Regions from separate parts of the Mesorhizobium sp. M0047 genome, predicted to be linked through region 4. Evidence: predicted binding sites of a transcription regulator. Region 4 holds the regulator's gene; each other region holds the start of a gene.

Region 1 (4,039 bases), on a different contig from region 4:
GCCCTGAATGCAGGGGTGTGCGGCTATGTGCTCAAAGGCATCGGATCGCGCGCGCTTGCCGATATCCTGCGCAGCGTGGCGGCCGGCGAAAGCTATCTTTCGCCGACGCTTTCGGCTCGCCTGCTTTCGGATCTCCAGTCCCAGCATCCGACCAACGGCAATGCGGACCGGCTGCGGCAACTCACGGAACGGCAGACGGAAATTCTGCGGCTGGTGGCGGAGGGGCTAAGCAACAAGGAAGTCGCGTTGCGGCTGGAGCTGCAGGAGAAGACCGTCAAGCATCACATGACCGGGGTGCTGTCGAAACTCAATGTGCGGAACCGCACCGAAGCGGCTTTGATGATGCGTGAGCTGCGCGACCGCAACCAGTCTTAAACCCCCAAACGAGGTCACCTCCGCCGGGGGCGACGGAGGTGACGTGTGAAGCCGGCCGTTGCCTGTTGGTCGGCTTCACAAGGCCTTGAGACGGCCGACGTCGGCCGGTGTGGCCCGGCGGTCGATGATCGTGCGACCGAGCGCATCCTCCATCCTGAAACGACCGTTCTCGAGCTTTTCCGTTATGCCGTCGGGATGCCGGATTGTGATCTTGTTGCCTGTCACGTCGACCTCGTCGCCGGTCGTTGCATTGACATGGCTCGCGCTGTTGCCGTTCTTACCCTTGTTGGCACCCGACTTGCCGGCATTGCCACTGTTGCCATTCCCGCTGCTACCGCTATTGCCGCCGCCGCCATTTCCGCCACCGCCGTTTCCACCACCGCCGCCGTTGCCGCCACCGCCCTTGCCGGCCTGTGCGCTGGCGGCGTAAATCGCGGGAACGGAGCCGTGGAAGGCAATTTGATAGGGAGCGATGGTCAACGCCAGCGCAGCCGCGGATCTAAGTGCAAGCCGGCAACGAGGCGTTGTGAGCGATCTGTGCATCCTGATCTCCGTCGATTGAGCCCGGCGCGCCCACCTTCAACGTTGCAGTTGCAACCAACATCGCCGAAAGACGCGGTGCCCGGAAGCGACCTCCGACCGTTGCCGTTGTCACCCAGGACCTTTGCAAGCGCAAGATTGGACTAAAGTCCTAATCGCATGCTATATTAGCTTTGTATGAACGGCGCCGCGATCGCCATCGTCGAGCGGGATACTGGGTTTCCGTGATGCCTGACGACGGCAGACGCCGAACATCAAGTCACCTCCGCCGGGGGCGGCGGAGGTGACTGCGAAGCAGGCCCTTGCCTGGGTGGCCTGCCTCACAAAGCCTGAAGACGACTGTAATCGCGCGCCGTCGCTGCACGTTCGACGATCGTTCGGCCGAGCGCATCCTTCATCTCGAAACGGCCGTTCGCGATCTCTTCGGTGGTGCCATCGGGATGCTGTACCTCGATCTTGTTGCGATCCACGTCAACCTTGTCGCCAGTGGCCGCGTTGACGTGATGGCCGGCTCCGCCATCGTTTTGGCTTTTTCCGGTTCCGGAATTGTCGGTGGTGCCATGATCGTTGCTGGCGCCGTCGTCGCCGCCACCAGACCCGGAATTTCCGCTGTTTCCGCTGCCGCTTCCGCCGCTTCCACCAGCGCCACCATCATGTCCGCTATCCTTGGCGTGTGCGGCTGCGGCAATGGGGCCGGGCGCGGAGCCGTGGAAAGCGAGTTGATAGGGGGCGACAGCCAGCGCCAATGCCGATGTTGCTCTCAGAGCCAGCCAACGAAAGCGGGTGGGGGTCGATCCGCGCATCACGGACCCTCCTATACATCAGGCCGATGCCGGCTTTGGCAAGCGGCCGACTATTGCCGGCATAGTGGCCTTGGCATAGGGGGCCCACGACCAATGCCGCACCGACAGGGACCTTTGCTCGGCCTGACCAGGACTTTGGTCCCTCGCGTCGCTCGGTTGCGAAAAGGGTCGGCTGGCGGGTCGTGAAATCCGGTTGAAAGCGACTGGAGATGTCACGAAAATGTGATCGACCGGCTATAAGGGGTTAAACAGGCAACACGCTCCAGCCATCGCCCAAAGCCAGAGGCAAGTCCCAAATGACCGAAAAACGCTCCCCCGACGCCCGATTCCGCACCAGCCTGCTCGAGGAAAACGACGGCCCCGCAACCAACCCTACGGACAACCGCACCATGGGCGAGATCATCGCCGCGCGGTTCTCGCGCCGTGGCTTCCTCAAAGGTTCACTGGCCGTCTCGGCCATCGCCGCAACCGTTAGTCCGCTGGCGCTGGTCAGTGCGGACGAGGCCCGGGCCGCAGAAGGCTCCGCCTTCGCGTTCGACGAGTTGGAGGCCGGCATCGACGACAAACACCATGTCGCGCCGGGCTACGATGCCGATGTGTTGTTGCGCTGGGGCGATCCGCTGTTTGCCGATTCGCCGGAGTTCGACCCGACGAAACAGTCGGCGCAGGCTCAGGCGAAACAGTTCGGCTACAACAACGACTATGTCGGCTATCTCCCGATCGACGGTTCGGCCGAACACGGCCTGCTGGTGGTCAACCACGAATACACCAACCCGCATCTGATGTTCCCGGGCATCGTCAAGATCGTCGACAAGGACGGTAAGAAATCAGCCGAAGTCGCACCGCTCTCGAAGGAGCAGGTCGATGTCGAGATGGCTGCCCACGGCGGCACCATCGTCGAGATACGCAAGGTCTCGGGCAAATGGCAGGTAGTGCGCGACGGCAAGCTCAACCGTCGCATCACCTCCAGCACCGAAATGGCGCTGTCTGGTCCGGTCGCCGGCCACGATCGCGTCAAGACCAATGCAGACCCGTCCGGCACCAAGGTTTTCGGCACATTCAACAACTGCGCCGGCGGCGTCACCCCCTGGGGCACCTATGTGATGGCCGAGGAGAACATCCACGGCTATTTCTCCGGCGACCTGCCTGAGGGCCACAAGGAGGCCGCCAATTACAAACGCCTTGGCATTCCCGAAAGCGCCTATGAATGGGCCGCCCATTACGATCGTTTCGACCTCGCCAAGGAGCCCAACGAGGCCAACCGCTTCGGCTGGATCGTAGAGGTCGATGTCAACGATCCGACCTCGACGCCGAGGAAGCGCACCGCCATGGGCCGCTTCAAGCACGAGGGCGCCGAATCGATCGTCGCCAAGGACGGTCGCGTTGTCTTCTATCTCGGCGACGACGAGCGCTTCGACTATGTGTACAAATTCGTCACCAAGGCGGCGTTCAATCCCAACGACCATGCCGCCAACAAGGATCTGCTCGACGACGGTACGCTGCATGTCGCCAAGTTCGCCGAAGACGGTTCGGTCGAATGGCTGCCGATCGTCTTCGGGAAGGCGCCGCTGACGACTGAGAACGGCTTCGCCAGCCAGGCCGACGTGCTGATCGAAACACGCCGCGCCGCAGACCTGCTTGGCGCCACCAAGATGGACCGCCCCGAGGACATCCAGCCCAATGCCGTCAACGGCAAGGTCTATGTCATGCTGACCAACAATTCGAAGCGCAAGGCCGACCAGGTCGATGCCGCCAATCCGCGCGCCGACAACGCCTTCGGCCACATCATCGAAATATCGGAAGATGACGGCGATTTCACCGCCATCAAGGGCAAGTGGGAAGTGCTGCTGAAATGCGGCGATCCCTCGGTCGCCGACGTCGGCGCCACCTTCTCGACGGCGACGACGGCCAATGGCTGGTTCGGCATGCCCGACAATTGCGCGGTCGATTCGGCTGGGCGCCTGTGGGTCGCCACCGACGGCCAGAGCCCGAAAACCACCGGCCGCACCGATGGCCTGTGGGCGGTCGACACTGAAGGCACGGCGCGGGCGACCTCGAAACTGTTCTTCCGCGTGCCGATCGGCGCCGAAATGTGCGGCCCGCTGTTCGCGCCCGACGACCAGACCGCCTTTGTCGCCGTCCAGCATCCGGGCGACGGCGGCGAGGACTGGGAGCCGTTCGGCCGCCCGTCCTATTACGAGGACCTGTCGACGCGCTGGCCCGACTTCAAGCCCGACATGCCGGTGCGGCCGGCGGTGGTCGCGATCACCAAACAGGGCGGCGGCAAGATCGCGGTCTGATACTAAAGCGCGTCGCGTCGA
Region 2 (4,039 bases), on a different contig from region 4:
CCGATGACGATGCCGATGGCGATCGAGATGACGGCGAGTTCGAGACTGAGCAGCAGGCCGCTCCACAGCTTGTCGAAATGCCGCCAGATCAGATTGAAGTTGAGGGCGTAGCCCATGCGTCCGCCTCGGTTGCCGCAGGCCTTAGAGCAGTTCACCGTTTCACGGAAACGGCAAACCGCTCTAACTCTGTTTTGACGCAATTCCGGACGGAAAACCGTTTCACACTTTTCCTGGAATTGCTCTAGGGAGGCGGAAGGGCGCTGGATACGCCCTCCCGCCTGATGCTGGTCAAATGGCTGGGAAGCCCGGATGGCGCGCCGGAGGCTCCTGTCCGAAATAGTCCTTGAACGCGGCGTCGTAGAGGGCATTTTCGTGGCCGAACATGGCGATGGTGAAAGTTGAGTTGACGAAAGTCAGCCAGTCAAGGTCGCCTTGCCGCAGAGCCGCGCCATAAAGCATGCTCAGCCAGCTCTTGCCCGCATCGAAATATTTGTCCGGATTGCGCGAGGCGAGCCAGCGCACCGTGGACAGATCGACGGCCGCGGCGTCGACGCGTTTCGATTCCAGCGCCTGCAGCACGTTGGCCTGGGTATCGATCTGCATGACCTGACACTCGGGCAGCACCGAATGCACCTGCGCTTCGGCATCGACATTCTGCAGGATGGAGATGCGCGTTGCGGCGCCGCCGGCAAGCAGCTTGTCGAAAGTCTTGTTCTCGGCGGTCGGCAGGCTCAGCAAGGCAACGCCCTCGACATAGTAAGGCCGGGAAAAATTGACCAGCTGCGAGCGCTGGGCGCTCATGGTCATGAACTGGATGGTGATGTCGACCTTGTTGGTGGTCACGTTGGGGATGCGCTGTGCCGGATCCTGCATGACGAATTCGACCTTGGTCGGATCGTCGAAAAGGCCCTTGGCGAGAATGCGCCCCATGGTGATGTCCATGCCGACCAATTCGCCGGCATCGTTCTCGAAGTGCCAGGGTGCGTTGGTGCTGCCGGTACCGACGATCAGCTTGCCGCGATCGAGCACGGTGCGCAGCAGGCTGTCGGACGCTGCCTGGGCAGCGGCTTTCTGGGCATCGACGGTTGCCAGCACGCCAGCCGTGGCCAGCCCTGCCATTCCAAGTTTCAGAAAATCACGTCTTCCGGATGTGTCGTTCACGGCGACCTCCTTTCGTGTTGTGTTCCCCTTGTGCACAGGCAAGACACACGTCCGGTGATTTTGTCTCTTACAAGAGACGAGTGTATCCTGTACAAGACAGATATTAACACCGGGAATCGACAATGCAAGATGGCAATACCTCCGCGATTTCAGCCGACGAGAAAATCTCGGGCTCCCGTGAAAAGGGACTCAACCGGGTGCTCGAGATTCTGGAGTTTCTTCACACGACCCAGCGGGCGATCGGCATTGGCGACCTTGCCAAAGGGGTGAATGCACCCCGTTCGACGACCTATACGCTGGTGCGGTCGCTGGTCGATGCGGGCCTGCTGGAATTGGAAAGCGACGGCAATCGCGTCTATTTCGGCAAGAAGCTCTATCTCTATGGAATGGACTATGTGCGGGGCAACGACCTCCTCAGACGAGGGCGTCAGGAGGTCGACAATCTATCGCGCGAGACCGGCGAGACGTCCGAACTGTGCATGCTGCAGAGCGGTCGCTACACGATCGTCCACGCGAGCCCAGGCACCAGGCCTTTTCGCATCAGCTCTGCCACCGGCCTGCAGATACCGCTGCCCTGGACGGCCTCGGGGCGACTGCTTCTGGCGGGGTTGGACAGGGCTGAAATCGAAGCCATGGTGTCGGACGACGATCTCGTGCTGCCCGACGGTCGCAAACTGCGGCTTGACGATTTTGTCACCGACATCGCAAAGGCGCGAGTCGCCGGCTATTGCGTCACCTCGGGCCTGGTCGATGCCTATACGAAATGCCTTGCCGCGCCGGTCTTTTTGGCGCCGGGCAAGGTCGAGGCGACGATGTGCCTGGTGGTCCCCATCGATACGTCCGAGGAGCGGACCGGCGAGCTCATCGGCCTGCTGCGTGATCGTGCTGCGAGACTTTCGACCGCCGCATAGGCGCTCGAAAGCGTACGCGCCCTTCAGGCAATGATGTCGGGAATGATCTTGTCTTCCAGCGCCATCAGCCGGTCCTTGAGGAACAGCTTCTTCTTCTTCATGCGCTGGATCTGCAGTGGATCGCAGGCCATGGCGATCATCGCGTTGATGGCCGCATCGAAATCGGCATGCTCCTGCTTCAGCCGGGAATATTCGAGCCGGATATCAGCCTGTTCCTGATCGGACATTATCTACCGTCTGCACGTCTGCGGCGCCCAAAAATGGGCCTGATTGGGCGGGGCCGGCGGGATTTTGCAACCGGCGCGCAGCCCATATCACATTTCACATTGTCGTGGAATGCTACCACGGATCATTCGACATCGCTGCCGGAAGGTGACACACTGTCATCATGCCGTCACAGAAGCGAACCTGCGGTGGACGCGCCATGACGGCTGCAATCGAGGAAACCATGAAAGGGAGAACCAATCATGTCTCTTGCATCCCATCTTGATGAGTTGCAGCGGAAACACGGCGACATCGAACGTGAAATCGATGACGCGATGAACCATCCATCGGTCGATGACCTCGAAATCGTGAATCTCAAGCGACGCAAGTTGGCACTCAAGGACGAGATTGAAAAACTCAGAGGGAAACCGACCACGCATTGATGCCCTCCTGACATAGCCGCTCACCGTCCGCGGCTTCTTTCCCCGGCGGGTGCCTTCCGCCGGCCTGGGAGGTTTTGATTTCCGGCACTGGGCCATCAGCCTGAGCCGGATTTCCACCCGGCTTAATTTCCGCTTCGGCCGTCGCCGGATTTCGCCAGATCATCGATTGTTTCTGGTCCTTGGCGGCGGGTCGATTCCGGCCAGTGGCGACCTGTCGCCATTGACAAGCCATCTTTGCTCATCCACCTCATGCCCGGACTTTAGCGCATCGCCCCGGGGCGCCTCTGTGCGTCCAAGGGGACGTAAGGCGCTCCAGAGACAAAAGGCTGGCCGGCATGACCGGATATTTTTCCTCTCCTTTCCCTCGCCGCACCTCGGTCGGCGTCGATGTCGGCGGCGTGGTCGTCGGCGGCGGAGCGCCCATTGTCGTGCAGTCGATGACCAACACCGATACGGCCGATATCGACCGGACAGTTGCGCAAGTTGCAGCACTTCACCGGGCGGGCTCCGAGATCGTGCGCATCACCGTCGATCGCGACGAGAGCGCCGCCGCAGTGCCGCGCATTCATGAGCGGCTTCAGCGGCTTGGCATCGACGTGCCGCTGGTCGGCGATTTCCACTATATCGGCCACAAGCTTTTGGCAGACCATCCGGCCTGCGCCGAAGCGCTGGCCAAATATCGCATCAACCCGGGCAATGTCGGATTCAAGGACAAGAAGGACCGGCAATTCGGGGCGATCGTCGAGATGGCGATCAGACACGACAAGCCGGTGCGCATCGGCGTCAACTGGGGGTCGCTCGATCAGGAACTGCTGACCCGGCTGATGGATGAGAACCAGGACAAGGGGTTTCCGCTGACGGCGCAGGAAGTGACTCGCGAGGCGATCGTGCAATCGGCGATCCTGTCGGCCGAGTTGGCGGAAGAGATCGGCCTTGGCCGCGAGAAAATCATCCTGTCGGCCAAGGTCAGCGGCGTGCAGGACCTGATTGCCGTCTATACCGAGCTCGCCACCCGCTCCAACCATGCGCTGCATCTCGGCCTCACCGAGGCAGGCATGGGCTCGAAAGGCATCGTGGCTTCGTCGGCTGCCATGGGCATCCTGCTCCAGCAAGGCATCGGGGATACCATCCGCATCTCGCTGACGCCGGAGCCGAACGGCGACCGCACACGCGAGGTGCAAGTGTCGCAGGAATTGCTGCAGACCATGGGGTTTAGGCAGTTCGTGCCGATCGTCGCCGCTTGCCCCGGCTGCGGCCGCACGACCTCGACCGTGTTCCAGGAACTCGCCCAGAACATACAGGCGGATCTGCGGAAAAACA
Region 3 (4,039 bases), on a different contig from region 4:
GGCGAGCCGTTCCGTCTTTTCGGCCTTTTTGCGGGTCGTCATCTCAAAATCCTATGTCGGCTTCGAAACTCCTCCAGCAAGAGAATGGTTCCAGCATCACGCATTTGTGGCAAGCAATGCCAGCTCTTAGGGTAAAATTTGAATTAAGATCGAAATGTCATGGGTCGTTGTGCGGGCTTGGCCGACGACGTCCACAATCGCTTACCCCTTGATTTTTGGCCGCCAAACCTCGATATCGGGCTCAAAATCCATATCATTCGAGATTGACGGGAAATGGCGATGAGCGACCAGGCAAAAGACGAACGCGCGCCCGATGAAGTCGAGGCGACCGAGGCCAATGCCGAGCGCACGGAAGGCAGCATCGACGGCGACTATGAAGCCCTTGTGCGGCTGCTGAAGGAAAATGAAGAATTGAAGGACCGCGCACTGCGCGTGGCGGCCGAAATGGAAAACCTGCGTCGACGCACGGCGCGCGACGTGCACGATGCGCGCACCTATGCGGTTGCGAATTTCGCCCGCGACATGCTGTCGGTCTCTGACAATCTGCGCCGTGCGCTGGACGCGATTCCGGCCGAGGCCAAGGCCTCGGGTGACGCCGGCTTCAAGGCGTTGATCGAAGGCGTCGACTTGACCGAGCGCGCCATGCTGTCGGCGCTGGAACGGCACGGGGTCAAGAAGCTCGCCCCTGAAGGCGAGAAGTTCGATCCCAATTTCCATCAGGCGATGTTTGAAGTGCCCAATCCGGATGTTCCGGCCAACACCGTGGTCCAGGTCGTGCAGCCGGGCTATTCGATCGGCGAGCGGGTTCTGCGCCCGGCCATGGTCGGCGTCGCCAAGGGCGGTCCGAAGTTTGCCGCCGCTGAAGCGCCGGTCGAGCCGGGACCGGTGAACGAGCAGGCTGAGAAAGACGCCTGAACGGACAAGCGAATAGGGAGTAGCGAGTAGCGAATAGGAAATACGCAAGAGTTGCTGCGCGGCTTCGTGCTATTCGCTACTCGCTATTCGCTACTCACTCTTTCATTGTTCGCTTCATGAACCCCATCGCGCTTCTCGACTATGCCGGTGTCGCCGTCTTCGCCGCGACCGGGGCACTTGCGGCTTCGCGCAAACAACTCGACATCATCGGTTTCCTGTTCCTGGCCAGCGTCACCGGGATAGGCGGCGGCACGCTTCGCGACGTCATCCTCAACCTGCCGGTTTTCTGGGTCGCCAACTCCAGCTATGTGATGATCTGCGCCGTGGTTGCCGCGCTGGTCTTCTTCGGCGCGCATCGCGTCGAATCGCGCTGGAAATGGCTGCTCTGGCTCGACGCCATCGGGCTCGCCGCCTTTTCGGTGATGGGCGCCGCCAAGGGACTGGCGATTACCGGTTCGCCGGTCGTCTCCGTCATCACCGGCGTGCTCACAGCCACCTCCGGCGGCATTCTGCGCGATCTCCTGGCTGGCGAGCCATCGGTGCTGCTCAGGCCCGAAATCTACGTCACAGCAGCCCTTGCCGGTGCCGGCCTCTATACACTTGGCGATCTTGCCGGGCTGCCGCCGCTCACTTCGGACCTCGCCGGTTTTGCCGCGGCGTTCCTTGTGCGTGGCGGCGCGCTCAAATTCGGCTGGTCGTTTCCGTCCTACAAGAGCCGACCCGGTCGGCGCCCGGAAGATATTCCGTGAAGGAGCGAATAGCGAATAGGGAGTAGCGAATAGGGATGGCAGCCCGCAGGATTGCGGCGTAATTCTCGCTATTCGCTATCACGCCGCGAAGCGCTGGGCTTCCCCGCCATAATAGTTGACGTAGCGGGCGCCGATTTCCTTGACCGGCATCACGACGAAGACGTCGACCGTCGAGAATTCGCGGTCGATGACGCAGCCATCGCCGATGCGGGCGCCAACGCGCAGGTAGCCCTTGACCAAGGGCGGCATCGCCGCGATCGCAGCCTTGGTGTTGACCGCCTCGATCGGCATCAGGTCCATCGAGCAGTAGCGCCCGGACACCGCGCGCACATCCCAGGCCGAATTCGTTCGGCAATGGTGGGCGAGGTAGGTGAGTGCCTCGGCATGCGCCGCCGGCACCGTGCCGTGGAAGGAAGCACAACCGGTCATCACACCGATTTCGTAGTGGTTGATGTAAGCCCAGATGCCTTGCCACAATGCCTCGATAGTGCGCTTTGAGCGGTATTCCGGCAAAACGCAGGAGCGGCCGAGTTCGAGAAAACGCTGGCCGGGGTGACGGGCGATGAGCTTGGTCAGCTCGAATTCACCTTCCGAATAGAACCCTCCGGCGGTGGCCGCGATTTCTTGCCGCAGCAGCCGATAGGTGCCGACGATGCGGCGATGTTCGGGGCCGGAAAGCGTGGTGTCCAAAACCAGCAGATGGTCGCAGAGCGGGTCGAACCGGTCGGCATCACGGCGGTCATGGGTCTGGAACAGGTCTTTTCTGGCGCCAAGTTCGTCGTAGAACACCCGGTAGCGCACTTCCTGCGCGGCCGCGATCTCGGCTTCGTTGCGAGCGAGTCGCACTTCAAGATTACCTATACGGCCCAGTGCTGCGCCCTTCATGACGCAATCGGCGTTACGTCCGGCAAGCAGCGCGCTGCTGGCGTTCGGCCGAGTGTCACATTCCGGCATAACTGTATGCACGAGTGATTCTCCTTCGAGCCATCCCTCTTGGCACGGGGATACGGTGTAGGTGCAACAGGATTGTGACAGTACCGTGATGCGGCCTTGCGGGCAATACTTCGTCGGCTGGCGAATACGATCAACCGGCTACGTTACGTGATCGCGTGGCGCGGATTGGACGGTGAAAAACTCAGGCCGCGACGACCTGTCCCTCGACGGCATTGACCAGCGCCTCAGGGTCGAGCGGCTTGGTGACAAAGCCGCTGGCGCCATGAGCCAATACCGCATGGCGGGTCTTTTCCTGGCTGTCGGCCGACAGTACCATGATCGGCACCGGCGACATTGCGGTTTCTTCCTCATGGCGGCGGATGGCGGCAATCGCGTCCAATCCGTCCATGACCGGCATGTGCAGGTCCATCAGAACCACGTCGAAGCGGTGGTTGTGCCCGGCGCCCGTGACAGCCTCGACGGCGGCCTTGCCGTTGCCGACCACTTTGACGCGATGCCCGGCCTTCAACAGCGTGGCGCGGGCCAGCATGGCGTTGATGTCATTGTCCTCGGCGATCAGCACCGACAGGCCCCGCTGTCGGTTGCTGACGGTGCGAAGTGTCGGCCCGCCACGCCTTTCCAGCTGCGGCTGGATGACGCTTGGGGCATGGCTGCTCAACAGCACGCGCAGAAGCGTTCCGCCGCGCACCGGCCTGGCCAGGAAAGTTGCGTAGCCGCTGGCGCGGAACTCGCCGAGCATACCGCGGTCGGTCGGCGCGATCAGCGTGATGGCCTCGCAGTGGGAAAAACCGCTCAGGCGCAGGCGCTTGAGCAGCCTTCCGTCGCTTTCTTCCATGGCCGCATCGACCAGAAGCGCATCGCAGCCGGCGGCGAAGGGTGCGGCTTGCGCGGCGGTGGTGGCGAGGTCGACCGCGCCGCCATTGGCGCGGATGGTGCGGGCGATGGCATCGGCCTCGACAGCGTTTTTCGAAAGGATCACCGCGCGCCTGCCCGAAAGCGCGTTTTGGCGGCCCTGCTGTGCCTCGGTGGCTGCTATCGCCGGGATCTCGAAGACGAACTCGGATCCCTGGCCGATCCGGCTGGACACCGAGATCGTGCCGCCCATGGCGGCCACCAGGCGTTTGGAGATGGCAAGGCCAAGACCGGCCCCGCCATGCGCACGCGTCGACGTGCCGTCGGCTTGCTCGAACTCCTCGAAAATGCGGTCCAGATCCTCATCGTGCAGGCCCGGACCGGTATCGGCGATGGTGAAGCAAATGCGGTCGGTGGTTTCGGTGCGCACACGCGCAACGCTCACCAACACGCCGCCGCTGTCGGTAAACTTGATGGCGTTGCCGATAAGGTTGAGCAGCACCTGCCTGACCCTGCCCGGATCGGCAGTGATCAACTGCGGCACGTCGGGTTCGACATAGCAGCCCAGC
Region 4 (4,039 bases):
ACGGACGGCATCGAACGAAGTGAAGTCATAGCCGTTAAGGCGCACCACATCGGTCGCACCGAAATCGAAGATAAGATCGCTCCCATTTCCTTTGGAGATGGCGAAAGTGTCGGCGCCGTCACCGCCGATCAGGACATCATTTCCCTTGCCGCCATCCAGCGTCTGATGACCCGACCCGCCCTTGATGATGTTGTCCAACGCATTTCCGAACGCATATCGATTGGCGCCGGTAACGACCAGGTTCTCGAAATTGTCGGGGAGCTTGTAGCTCATCCAGGTGTCGATCGTGTCGATCCCGGCCCCGGGATCTTCGACCGCCTTATTGTTGGTGGAATAGAGGTGATAGTAGTCATCGCCGGCGCCACCGTACATCGTGACATTGACGCCGGTGTCTCCCCAGAAGGAGTCGTTGCCTGAGGTGCCGTGCAGTTCGGCCCCGGCTCCGGTTGCCGAGAACCAATGACTGGACGCGCCGGTGTAGGGAAGAGGAATACCTTTGGCGTTTAAGACCGTGCTCATCAGAAATCCTTCCTCTTAGTGTCCGACCTGGTCAAGTCATTCGGCGCAGGGTCCGGCGACCGCTTTCAAAGCAACGTTGCAACGAACGAGATCGTTCCCGCGGAATCGTCATCCGATCCAAGATCGTATTGGCTATTCGGAGCACATACAATCAATAAAGAAGAGGGAAACTCGCTCTTAGTCGGATGCAATTTTTAATAAAATTGCGCATTTATGCGAAACCACGTCCTCTAGTGGGCACATAGCCATATTAGTTCGAATTGTTTCTTGAGGCGCGCGACTTTGATCGGAGGTCTGCGGGCAAGATAGCAATGTGACCAACTAAAGTGTCACGGGCCGTGCCTGCGGCCAGCCTGGCAGAAAAGCGAATTGGGAGATCGGAGGGCAATCGCCAGCCAGTCAAGGTACGCGCCGAGCCCACGACCGCGAAGGGCAGTTTAGACTTCGATCCTGCCTGCTTGAATGTCTGCCATCGCGTGGCCATTGGCGACCACCTGCTGATCGAATTTGAACCTTGGTTCCGATCTATCGGCTAATCTTCCCTGATAGCGTACCCTGCACCCCGAATGGTGCGGATCACGTCGGGCATGCGGCCGTTGTTGACGGCCTTGCGCAGCCGCCCGACATGCACGTCTACCGTGCGTTCGTCGATGTAGATCGTTTCGCCCCAGACGTTGTCGAGCAGCTGGCTGCGCGAGAACACGCGGCCGGGATGGCGCATCATGAATTCGAGCAGGCGGAATTCGGTCGGCCCGAGCCGGATCTCGCTCTTCTTGCGATAGACCCGGTGCGATTCTCGATCGAGCACGATGTCGCCGACCTTCAGCACGCTGGACAGCAGTTCCGGCTTGGCACGGCGCAGCAGCGCCTTGACCCTGGCCATGAACTCCGGTGTCGAAAACGGCTTGACCAGATAATCGTCGGCGCCGGTCGAGAGGCCCCGCACGCGATCGCTCTCCTCGCCGCGCGCGGTCAGCATGATGATCGGCAGCCGCTCGGTCTCGGGACGCATTCGCAGGCGCCGGCAGAGTTCGATGCCGGAAACCGCCGGCACCATCCAGTCGAGCACCAGAAGGTCAGGCACGTTCTCCTGCAGCCGGATCTCGGCCTCGTCGCCGCGCGTCACGACCTCGACCTGATAGCCCTCGGACTCCAGATTGTAACGGAGCAGCACGCCTAGCGGCTCCTCGTCCTCCACCACCATGATGCGTGGCGCGATCATCGGCTGGTTACCTCTGTCGTCATGCCGCGGGCGCGGACATTGTCGTCTCGTCCTGTTTCGGACGATTGGCCGGCAGCTGCGTGCCGGTCAAAACATAATAGGCATTTTCCGCGATGTTGGTGACATGGTCGCCGATGCGCTCGAGGTTCTTGGCGCAGAACAAAAGATGCGTGCACGCGGTGATGTTGCGCGGGTCTTCCATCATATAGGTGAGAAGCTCGCGGAACACGGAGGTGTATTTGACGTCGATGCGTTCGTCGTCGGCACGCAGTTTCGCCAGCGCGGCGGCGTCACGCGCCGCATATTCCTCGATGACGCCCTGCACCTGGATCAGCACCAGTTGTGCCATTCCATCGATCGAGTGCGAAAGGTCGCGCGGCGTGACGCTGAGGCCGACAGTGCCGACACGCTTGGCGATGTTCTTGGCAAGGTCGCCGATGCGTTCGAGATCGCCGGCCATGCGGATAGAACCGACGACATGGCGCAGATCATCGGCCATCGGCTGCCGCTTGGCGATCAGCGTGATGGCGCGGTCGTCGAGCTCGCGCTGGCGCGCGTCCATGATCGCATCATCGGAGACGACGCGCTGTGCCAAGGCGTTGTCGGAATTCAAGAGCGCCTTGGTCGCACCGCCGACCATCGAGCTGGCGAGATCGCCCATGTCGCTGATGAGCTTGCTGATCTGACCGAGATCCTCGTCGAAAGAAGCGACTGTATGTTCGCTCATGATCCTGTTCCTCGTATGCCTGAGCTCAGCCGAAGCGGCCGGTGATGTAGTCCTGCGTGCGCTTCTCGCGGGGCGACGTGAATATCCTCTCCGTGCGGTCGAACTCGACCAGCTCGCCCAGATACATGAAGGCCGTCTGCTTCGATACGCGCGCCGCCTGCTGCATGTTGTGGGTGACGATGACGATCGTGTAATCGGCTTGCAACTCGTCGATGAGCTCCTCGATCTTGGCGGTCGACAGCGGGTCGAGCGCCGAAGCGGGCTCGTCGAGCAGGATGACTTCCGGCTTCACCGCTACGGTGCGGGCGATGCAGAGCCGCTGCTGCTGACCGCCGGAGAGGCTGAGGCCGCTGGCGTCAAGCTTGTCCTTGACCTCGGTCCAGAGTGCCGCGCGCTTCAGCGCCTGCTCGACGCGGCCGTCCATCTCCGACTTGCTCAGCTTCTCGTAGAGCCTGATGCCGAACGCGATGTTTTCATAGATCGACATCGGAAATGGCGTCGGCTTCTGGAACACCATGCCGATCTTGGTGCGCAGCAGGTTGAGGTCCTGCGAGCGGTCGAGAACGTTCTGGCCGTCGAGCAGCACCTGACCTTCGGCCGTCTGCTTGGGATAGAGCTCGTAGATGCGGTTGAAGACGCGCAGCAGCGTCGACTTCCCGCAGCCCGAAGGCCCGATGAAGGCGGTGACGCTGCGCTCCGGCAAGGACAGCGTAATGTCCTTCAGCGCCTTCGACTGGCCGTAGTAGAAGTTGAGGTTCTTGACCTCGATCTTGGCCTTGGCGGTGGCCTCGGCGGCGATCGTCATGTCTGGAGACAACATCTGGCTCATTTGTCCTCTCTGCGTCCGGTCAGGCTGCGCGCAACGATGCTGAGCGCAAGAACCGTCAATGTGATGATGAGTGCGCCAGTCCATGCCAGTTGCTGCCATTCCTCGTAGGGGCTGAGAGCGAACTGGAAGATGGTGACAGGCAGGCTGGCCATCGGCGCGTTGAGATTGCTCGACCAGAACTGGTTGTTGAGCGCCGTGAAGAGCAGTGGTGCCGTCTCGCCGGAGATACGGGCGATCGACAGCAATATGCCGGTGACAATGCCCGATAGCGCGGCGCGGTAGGCGACCGACTTGATGACCACCCAGCGCGGTGCGCCGATCGCGGTGCCGGCTTCGCGCAAGGCGTTCGGCACCAAATTGAGCATGTCTTCGGTGGTGCGTACCACCACCGGAATGACGAGGATGGCGAGCGCGACAGCACCGGCGATTGCCGAGAAATGCCCCATCGGCCGCACCATAAGTTCGTAGACGAACAGGCCGATGATGATCGACGGCGCCGACAGCAGGATGTCGTTGATGAAGCGCACCACGGTGGTCAGCCTGGAAAAGCGACCGTATTCGGCCATGTAGGTGCCGGCCAGCACTCCGATCGGCGTGCCGACGATGACGGCGATGATCGTCATGACCACGCTGCCATAGATGGCGTTGAGCAGGCCGCCGGCGTCGCCGGGAGGCGGCGTCATCTGCGTGAAGACGTCAAGGGACAGGCCGGCCGCGCCCTTGTAGACCAGCGCGCCGAGGA

The links. Region 4 encodes PhoB, which activates phosphate uptake and scavenging genes when phosphate is short. Its sites were predicted from a motif close to TGTCATNNANCTGTCAT; they were not measured.
Region 1: NKJ89_RS23255 (PhoX family protein) is a predicted target of PhoB. The motif match lies at 1,929-1,945, and genes of this name have one in related genera.
Region 2: NKJ89_RS22885 (YdcH family protein) is a predicted target of PhoB. The motif match lies at 2,454-2,470, and genes of this name have one in related genera.
Region 3: olsB (l-ornithine N(alpha)-acyltransferase) is a predicted target of PhoB. The motif match lies at 2,682-2,698, and genes of this name have one in related genera.

What each region holds. Positions count from the first base shown of each region.
Region 1 covers NZ_JAMYUW010000027.1:53,914-57,952, reverse strand. The annotation lists gene NKJ89_RS23270 (LuxR C-terminal-related transcriptional regulator) at 1-375, shown strand, start outside; gene NKJ89_RS23265 (hypothetical protein) at 451-918, opposite strand; gene NKJ89_RS23260 (hypothetical protein) at 1,236-1,718, opposite strand; gene NKJ89_RS23255 (PhoX family protein) at 2,015-4,018, shown strand.
Region 2 covers NZ_JAMYUW010000026.1:68,882-72,920, forward strand. The annotation lists gene NKJ89_RS22865 (amino acid ABC transporter permease) at 1-116, opposite strand, end outside; gene NKJ89_RS22870 (transporter substrate-binding protein) at 289-1,161, opposite strand; gene NKJ89_RS22875 (IclR family transcriptional regulator) at 1,284-2,072, shown strand; gene NKJ89_RS22880 (YdcH family protein) at 2,096-2,299, opposite strand; gene NKJ89_RS22885 (YdcH family protein) at 2,540-2,719, shown strand; gene ispG (flavodoxin-dependent (E)-4-hydroxy-3-methylbut-2-enyl-diphosphate synthase) at 3,055-4,039, shown strand, end outside.
Region 3 covers NZ_JAMYUW010000002.1:47,340-51,378, forward strand. The annotation lists gene NKJ89_RS01960 (hypothetical protein) at 1-42, opposite strand, end outside; gene grpE (nucleotide exchange factor GrpE) at 280-915, shown strand; gene NKJ89_RS01970 (trimeric intracellular cation channel family protein) at 1,032-1,664, shown strand; gene olsB (l-ornithine N(alpha)-acyltransferase) at 1,743-2,618, opposite strand; gene NKJ89_RS01980 (ATP-binding protein) at 2,800-4,039, opposite strand, start outside.
Region 4 covers NZ_JAMYUW010000019.1:59,574-63,612, forward strand. The annotation lists gene eglC (endo-1,3-1,4-beta-glycanase EglC) at 1-519, opposite strand, end outside; gene phoB (phosphate regulon transcriptional regulator PhoB) at 1,052-1,741, opposite strand; gene phoU (phosphate signaling complex protein PhoU) at 1,761-2,468, opposite strand; gene pstB (phosphate ABC transporter ATP-binding protein PstB) at 2,494-3,297, opposite strand; gene pstA (phosphate ABC transporter permease PstA) at 3,294-4,039, opposite strand, start outside.